One region of the Comamonas brasiliensis genome, then DNA from elsewhere that is predicted to be linked to it. Evidence: predicted binding sites of a transcription regulator. Region 1 holds the regulator's gene; the other holds the start of a gene.
What was found. The regulator FNR, encoded in region 1, switches genes on or off when oxygen is low (the NO sensors DNR and NnrR bind a similar motif). The targets are predictions, from matches to a motif close to TTGATNNNNATCAA.
Positions count from the first base shown of each region.

Region 2: DJFAAGMI_RS02730 (OmpW/AlkL family protein) is a predicted target of FNR. The motif match lies at 1,539-1,552, and genes of this name have one in related genera.

Region 1 is NZ_JAANES010000001.1:728,666-732,269, forward strand. It holds gene ccoG (cytochrome c oxidase accessory protein CcoG) at 1-269, shown strand, start outside; gene DJFAAGMI_RS03285 (FixH family protein) at 385-690, shown strand; gene DJFAAGMI_RS03290 (hypothetical protein) at 1,063-1,326, shown strand; gene fnr (fumarate/nitrate reduction transcriptional regulator Fnr) at 1,492-2,214, opposite strand; gene hemN (oxygen-independent coproporphyrinogen III oxidase) at 2,484-3,604, shown strand, end outside.
Region 2 is NZ_JAANES010000001.1:600,643-604,246, forward strand. It holds gene DJFAAGMI_RS02715 (VWA domain-containing protein) at 1-20, shown strand, start outside; gene DJFAAGMI_RS02720 (hypothetical protein) at 54-263, opposite strand; gene DJFAAGMI_RS02725 (DUF808 domain-containing protein) at 406-1,419, shown strand; gene DJFAAGMI_RS02730 (OmpW/AlkL family protein) at 1,634-2,248, shown strand; gene egtD (L-histidine N(alpha)-methyltransferase) at 2,717-3,604, shown strand, end outside.

The DNA of each region.
Region 1 (3,604 bases):
TCGAAAACGTCTATCGCCTGCAGATCATGAATGCGACCGAGTCAGAGCAGCGCTATCGCATCAGCGCCACGGGGCTGGATCAGCTGGAAGTAGTATCCGAGCAGGAAGTCTCGGTAGGTCCGGCCGAGACGCGCGGCATTGCGGTGCGCCTGCAGATCCCCTATGGCTCGGCTGCCTCCGGCTCGCACCCCGTGCATTTCAATGTGGATGCGCTGACGGCTGGGGCCGGACGCATCTCCGAAAAATCCGTGTTCCTGGTGCCGCGCTAGGCCTGCGGCATGCATCGCGACAGCCACGCAAGGGCATCGCGAATCAGCAACAATTGATGCTGCCCGATTGCAGGTTTGCAATTGGGCAGCCAGATTTCTGAAAAGAGGTTTAACCATGTCGGCAGCACAAGCCAAGGCCCTGCAAAAGGCCAAGATCATCCACCCCGAGGACGGCAAGCCCTGGTGGAAGTTTGCCCATGTCTGGCTCGTCATCGCCGGTCCCGCCGTGGTGGTGGTCGCGGGCATCGTGACCGCCTATATCGCCATGAGCAAGCCGGATCCAGTGATCGACCCCGACTACTATCGTCACGGCATTGAGATCAACCAGCGCCTCACCGAGAGCGAAAAAAGCCTGGCGCCAGCAGTGACGGGGCGCAACCATGCCGCGACGCCGGCCAAGGACCATCCGCTGGATCGCTGACCGAGATTTCAACGCATCCCAAGGCCGCTTCCGCGGCCTTTTTTTGCGGCCCTGGTTGCAGGCTTTTCTGTAGCCGGTGGGCCGTGACGGCGTTCTATGTCTTGGTCGACCGAAGAGTCGGGAGGGCCCCTGCAGTTCTCGGAAGCCGGCAAGGGATGGGCGGGTGGAGTTCAATAACAGGAGCGCATAGCGCTTTGTCACAGGCTATTTCAGATAGATATAGACCCAAAATCGATACACATAAAGCGCTGGAAGCTCTTTAAATAATAGCGGTCCAGGGTTTCCCATCTGAGTGCATGCCCTTGGTATGGCTGGGAAGGTCATGGCAATTGTGCAAAATAGGTTCAAACCCACAGGCCAAGGAGAATCGCGATGGATGCTCGACGCTGGATGTGGATTGTCTGGCCGGCTTTTCTGGCCGCGGCAATCATGGAAATGGTGGTGTTTGCCTTTGTGGACCCGCTGGACATGCACTGGCTGGGCTCGCCTCTGGAATGGTCGCGCAATGGCATTTACACCCTGGCCTTTTTTGCCTTCTGGGCGGTCACCGTGTTCAGCGGACTCATGACCGTCATGCTGGGGCGTTCGGCCAGCGATATGAACCAGGGCATAGTCTCGGAGCCTCTGGTCGAGTAAGGCGCTGCACACAGGACCGCAGTTTCGAACAGGTGGCGGCTTCGGATGGAGGGGCTGGCCGCTCGCTGTGCCGGCGGCCTTGGCGGTGGAAACTCCAGGCAGGTGTTCGCCGTCATCAAAAAAGCCCGCTGTCTGCGGGCTTCGTCTTGAGGGCTGCTGTCGAAGTCAGTCCTGGCATTGCTGGCTGTTGACGATGCGCCTGAGCGCCTCGGTATCCAGAATGCGCAGATGGCGCTGTCGGACTTCGATGATGCCTTCCTCGGCGAACTTGGAGAAGGTGCGACTCACGGTCTCCAGCTTGAGGCCCAGATAGCTGCCGATTTCTTCACGCGTCATGCGCAGCACCAGCTCCGACTTCGAAAAGCCGCGTGCCGACAGACGCTGCACCAGGTTCAGCACAAAGGCCGCCAGACGCTCTTCGGCGCGCATGCTGCCCAGCAGCAGCATCACGCCATGCTCGCGCACGATTTCGCGGCTCATGACCTTGTGCACATGATTTTGCAGTGCCGTGACTTCGCGCGAGAGCTGCTCGAGCTTGTCGAAAGGCATGATGCAGACTTCGGCATCTTCCAGCGCCACGGCATCGCAGGTGTGGTGGTCGTTGACGATACCGTCCAGACCGATGATCTCGCCGGCCATCTGAAAGCCAGTGACCTGGTCGCGACCGTCTTCGGTGGCCACGCTGGTCTTGAAGAAGCCGGTGCGAATGGCGTACAGCGAGGTGAACTCCTCGCCGTTGCGAAACAGCAGCCCGCCCCGTTTGACCTTGCGGCGCGTGGCCACAATTTCGTCAATACGCTCCATTTGTTCATCGTCCAGGCCCATGGGCATGCACAGTTCACGCAGATTGCAGTTGGAGCAGGATGCTTTGATGGTCTGAAGATTCATGGGCTTTTCAGCAACGGCACAGACAGACTTGGAATGGAGAGTCGCGCCGGTCATTGACCTCGTAGTTAGTGATGAGTTGGATCAAATTGTCGCAGTACTTGCCTTGCGCTCTCTTGATATTCATCAAGGACAGTTGGATTGCCTTGGGGCACATTGTTTGCATTCATTCAAAAACATGTGCTTCTGCCCATTATGGGCATGATTTCCAGGATCTGATTTTCTTTGAAATCTGCTCAATGTGGAGTGTGGGCGCACCCTAACTTTCAGTTATGACCGCAGTCACGCCCGAGTTGCTGAGCCGCTTTGATATTCCCGGCCCGCGCTACACATCATTTCCAACAGCCGACCGTTTTGTTGAGGCTTTTGGTGCAGACGACTATATCCTGGCATTGAAACAGCGCAAGACGCATTCGAGCTCACGTGCCTTGCCTTTGTCCGTTTATGTGCATGTGCCATTTTGCGAGTCGCTTTGCTATTACTGCGCCTGCAACAAGATCGTGACCAAGCATCATGAGAAGGCTGCCGAATATCTGGATTATCTGGGCCGTGAACTGGCCATGCATACCGAGCATTGCGGCAAAGGCCAGCTGGTAAGCCAGTTGCATCTGGGAGGCGGCACGCCGACCTTCTTCAGCGATGCCGAATTGCAGCAGTTGATGCTTCTGATGCGTGAGCATTTCAAGCTCGATCTAGCCGGCGAGTATTCCATTGAGGTCGATCCGCGTACCGTGAGCAACGAGAGGTTGAAGACACTCAAGGACATGGGCTTCAATCGCCTGAGCTTTGGCGTGCAGGATTTTGACCCAGCGGTGCAGAAAGCGGTGCACCGGGAGCAGCCAGCCGAGCAAGTCTTTGAGCTGGTGGCCGAGGCCCGCCGTCTGGGCTTTGTCTCCATCAATGTGGACCTGATTTACGGCCTGCCCAAGCAGACATCCGAGTCTTTTGCGCGAACGCTGGCCCAGGTCAATGAGTTGCGTCCCGACCGCATTGCTCTGTATGCCTATGCGCATCTGCCCGAGCGCTTCAAGCCGCAAAGGCGTATTGCATCGGCTGACTTGCCCATGGGACAGGAGAAGCTGAACATGCTCTCCGGCGCAATTGATGCCTTCATGAATGGCGGCTATGTCTATGTGGGCATGGATCACTTTGCGCTGCCCGATGACTCTCTGGCCATCGCCAAGCGTCAGGGGCGCCTGCATCGCAACTTCCAGGGCTACAGCACCCAGCCCGACTGCGACCTGATTGCACTGGGCGTATCGGCCATCGGCAAGGTGGGCGCCACCTACAGCCAGAACGTCAAGACCCTGGAAGAGTATTACGACGCCATTGATGGCGGCATGCTGCCCGTGCAGCGCGGATTGGCGCTCTCGCGTGACGATCTGGTGCGCAG
Region 2 (3,604 bases), 130 kb from region 1:
GCTTCAAGACCAGCAAATAGGAAGACTGCCGGAAGATGACTGCTTGTTGGGGCTCAGTCCGGCAGAACGACGCCGAGCTTGGCCAGCCTGGCAGCCATCACATCACGGCGGCGCGCGGCCTTGGCAGCGGTTTCGCTGACCGTTGCAATGGTCTTGGGGCCTTTGCCTGCAGCGGCCTTGACCAGTTCCGCCTTCTTGGCGGCCTCTGCGGCAAGTTTGCGGTAGCTGGCAATCAGTTCGGCATGGGCGATGGCTTGAGTCACAGGGTTTCCGTTCGATAAGGGCGCTCATTGTCGCTGCAAAGCCAGGGCCGTGGCGAACGCGCAGCTGATTGGCAATTTCCTGTCGCAATCGTGGCACGGTTTGCAGGCATGATGGCGATTTTGCAAACCACCGGGAGAAGCGATGGCAGGTGCCGGCCTTTTGATGTTGCTAGACGATATTGCTAGCTTGCTCGACGACGTGGCCTTGATGACCAAGACCGCGGCAGGCAAGAGCACGGCAATTCTTGACGATGTGGCTACCCAGACCAAGGTGGCGGTGCAGAAGACGGCCGGCGTGCTGGGTGACGATCTGGCACTCAATGCCGAGCAGGTCACGGGAGTGAAGGCCAACCGGGAGCTGCCCGTGGTCTGGGCGGTGGCCAAGGGCTCGCTGCTGAACAAGGCCATCCTGGTGCCTGCCGCGCTTTTGATCAGCGCCTTTGTGCCCTGGTTGATCACGCCCTTGCTGATGGTGGGGGGCGCTTTTCTGTGCTTTGAAGGCGTGGAGAAGATCCTGGAGCTGTTTCACAAGCACCAAAAGCATGATGTGCATGATGCCGTCGTCGATGCCGAGGAGGCCGTTCACAAGGGGGTGGCGCCCTCATCGGTGCGTGCCGCACGTGAAAAGCAGATGGACCCGATGGAGTATGAAAAACAGAAGGTCAAGGGCGCCGTGCGCACGGACTTCATTCTGTCGGCCGAAATCATGGCGATTGCGCTGGGCACCGTGGCGACCAAGCCCATCTGGGAGCAGGCGGCGGTGCTGATCGCCGTGGCCCTGGGCATCACCGTGTTTGTCTACGGACTGGTGGCCGGCATTGTGCGCATGGACGATGTGGGCGGCTGGCTGATGGACAGGAGCGGCAGCGTCGCCAAGGCAGCAGGCCGTGGTCTGATCGCCTTCACCCCCTGGCTGATGCGCGGGCTGTCGATTGTCGGCACTGCGGCCATGTTCCTCGTGGGCGGCAGCCTGCTGGTGCATGGCATCACGCCCGTCGAGCACTGGATACAGCAGGTGATTACACCCATGGGCGGCGTGGCTGCAGCGCTGGGGCCTTTGCTGGTACATGTGGTGGTGGGCGCGGCCATAGGCAGTGCCGTGGTCATCTGCGTGACGCTCTGGCACAAGCTGCGTCCGGGCAGGGCCGCACATTGACAACTCCAGGGTGCGGCTAGCACTGTGGGCGGCGCGGGGTTTTGCGCTGAATCAGGACATGGGGCTGGCGTGGCCGAAGGGCAACGCCGGCCTTTTTCTTTGGCATCTTGGTGTGCGGGTTGATGTGGGACAAAGCCGCAAACGAGTGGCTTTGTTTCAATCACTATCAAGGAAGGCAAACAAGCTTTCTGCCATCTCTTCAAGGAAAAAGCCCATGAAAAAGACTCTGATCGCAATCGCCGCCGTTGCCAGCGCCCTGACTGCCGGTACTGCTTTTGCACAATCCTCGTTTGACGGCACAAGCCCCTGGATGGTGCGTGCGCGTGCCGTGCATCTGGACAGCGACAACGGCGGCGCTGCTGGTGACGCAGGCGTCAGCATCAACAACAAATGGATGCCCGAGCTGGACGTGTCCTACTTCTTCACGCCCAATATCGCTGCCGAGCTGATTCTGACCTTTCCCCAAAAGCATGATGTGCGCCTGAACGGCGACAAGATCGGCACGCTCAAGCATCTGCCTCCCACCTTGCTGGCGCAGTACCACTTCACCAACTTCGGCGCCTTCAAGCCTTATGTGGGTGCAGGCGTGAACTACACACGCTTCTCGAACGTGAGCATTCTCGACGGTGCCGTGACCGTGAAGAAGAACAGCTTCGGCGGTGCGCTGCAGATCGGCTTCGACTATGCGCTGGACAAGAACTGGTCGCTGAACTTCGACGTCAAGAAGGTCTATCTGGGCACCAAGGTGACCGGTGCAGGCGTGTTCCAGGACACCAAGTTCAAGGTTGACCCATGGCTGGTGGGCGTGGGCGTGGGCTATCGCTTCTGATAGCTTACGGCAAAGAGTGTTCTCGTCGGCGGCCTTCTTCCCGCAGGCGAGGCACGCACCGCAGGCTCTGTGGTGCAACGGGGTCAATGGGCCGGCATGGCCCGGGGGCTCCGGAGGCTAGGGTGTATGTTTGATCGGTATTCCGCCAGTGCGGGATACCGATTTTTTTTGCCCGCACGCCTTTGTCAGTATTGGCTTTGTCAGCATTGCTGCCTGCGCATGCAGTAAAAGTAGCGCTGGCTGCAGTCCTACTTGCGCTGCTTGTCGACAGCGCTAGGCTGAAGGCTTTGAGCAGGCTTGGCAAGGATGGCGCGGGCAATGGCTGTGTCGCGCGATCAGCTCATCAGGAGAATCAGCATGCGCGCGATACCGGACAGGCAGGCAGCATCCATAGAGTCTTTGTCTCGCGCAGGGCGCATTCCCCTGCCTCTGGCCCCCTTGCCGAGGCTGTCAGGGCCGGGTGCTTCCATGCCGGCGCAATCCCCACGGGCCCAGTCCTGCGAGGAGCTGGCCCTGGGGCTCATGCAGCAGCAGGCCCAGATTTCCCCCAAGTTCCTCTATGACGCGCAGGGCTGTGCCCTGTTCGAGCAGATTACCCGGCTGCCCGAGTACTACCCGACAAGAACCGAGGCCGTCATCATGACCCGGTTCGAACCTGAAATAGCCGAGGCCATGGCGGGCTGCCAGGTGCTGATCGAGCTGGGGGCGGGCAATTGCGAAAAGGTCAGGCGCCTGTGCCGCAGCGTGGGGCCGCAGCAGTTTGTGGGAGTGGATATCGCGGTGGAGTTTCTGCAGGCCGCTGTGGCCAGGCTAGAGCAGGACTTTCCGCAACTCAGCGCACGCGCAGTAGCGGCCGATTTCACGGGCGACTGGCATTTGCCGCCCGGCGTGCCGCAGGCACGGCGCGAGCTGTTCTATCCGGGCTCCTCGATCGGCAACTTCGATACCCAGCAGGCGCTGCATATGCTGCGGCATATGCATTCGCTGGTGGCGGGCGACGGCGGGCTGCTGATCGGTATCGACCTGCCCAAGCCCGAGCCGGTGCTGGTCGCTGCTTACGACGACGAGCAGGGCGTCACGGCCGAATTCAATCTCAATGTGCTCCAGCATGTGAACCGCCTGCTGGGCAGCGATTTCGATCTTCAGGACTGGGCGCATGAGGCACGCTTCGACCGCCGGACATCGCGCATAGAGATGCATTTGCGCGCGCGCCGTCCCGTCATGGTGTGCTGGCCCCAGGGCCTGCGCCATTTCGCGCGGGGCGAGACCATCCATACCGAGAACAGCTACAAATACCCGCTGTCCGATTTCCTCGATCTGCTCGCTTGCGCGGGGTTTGTCCGGCCCAGGGTCTGG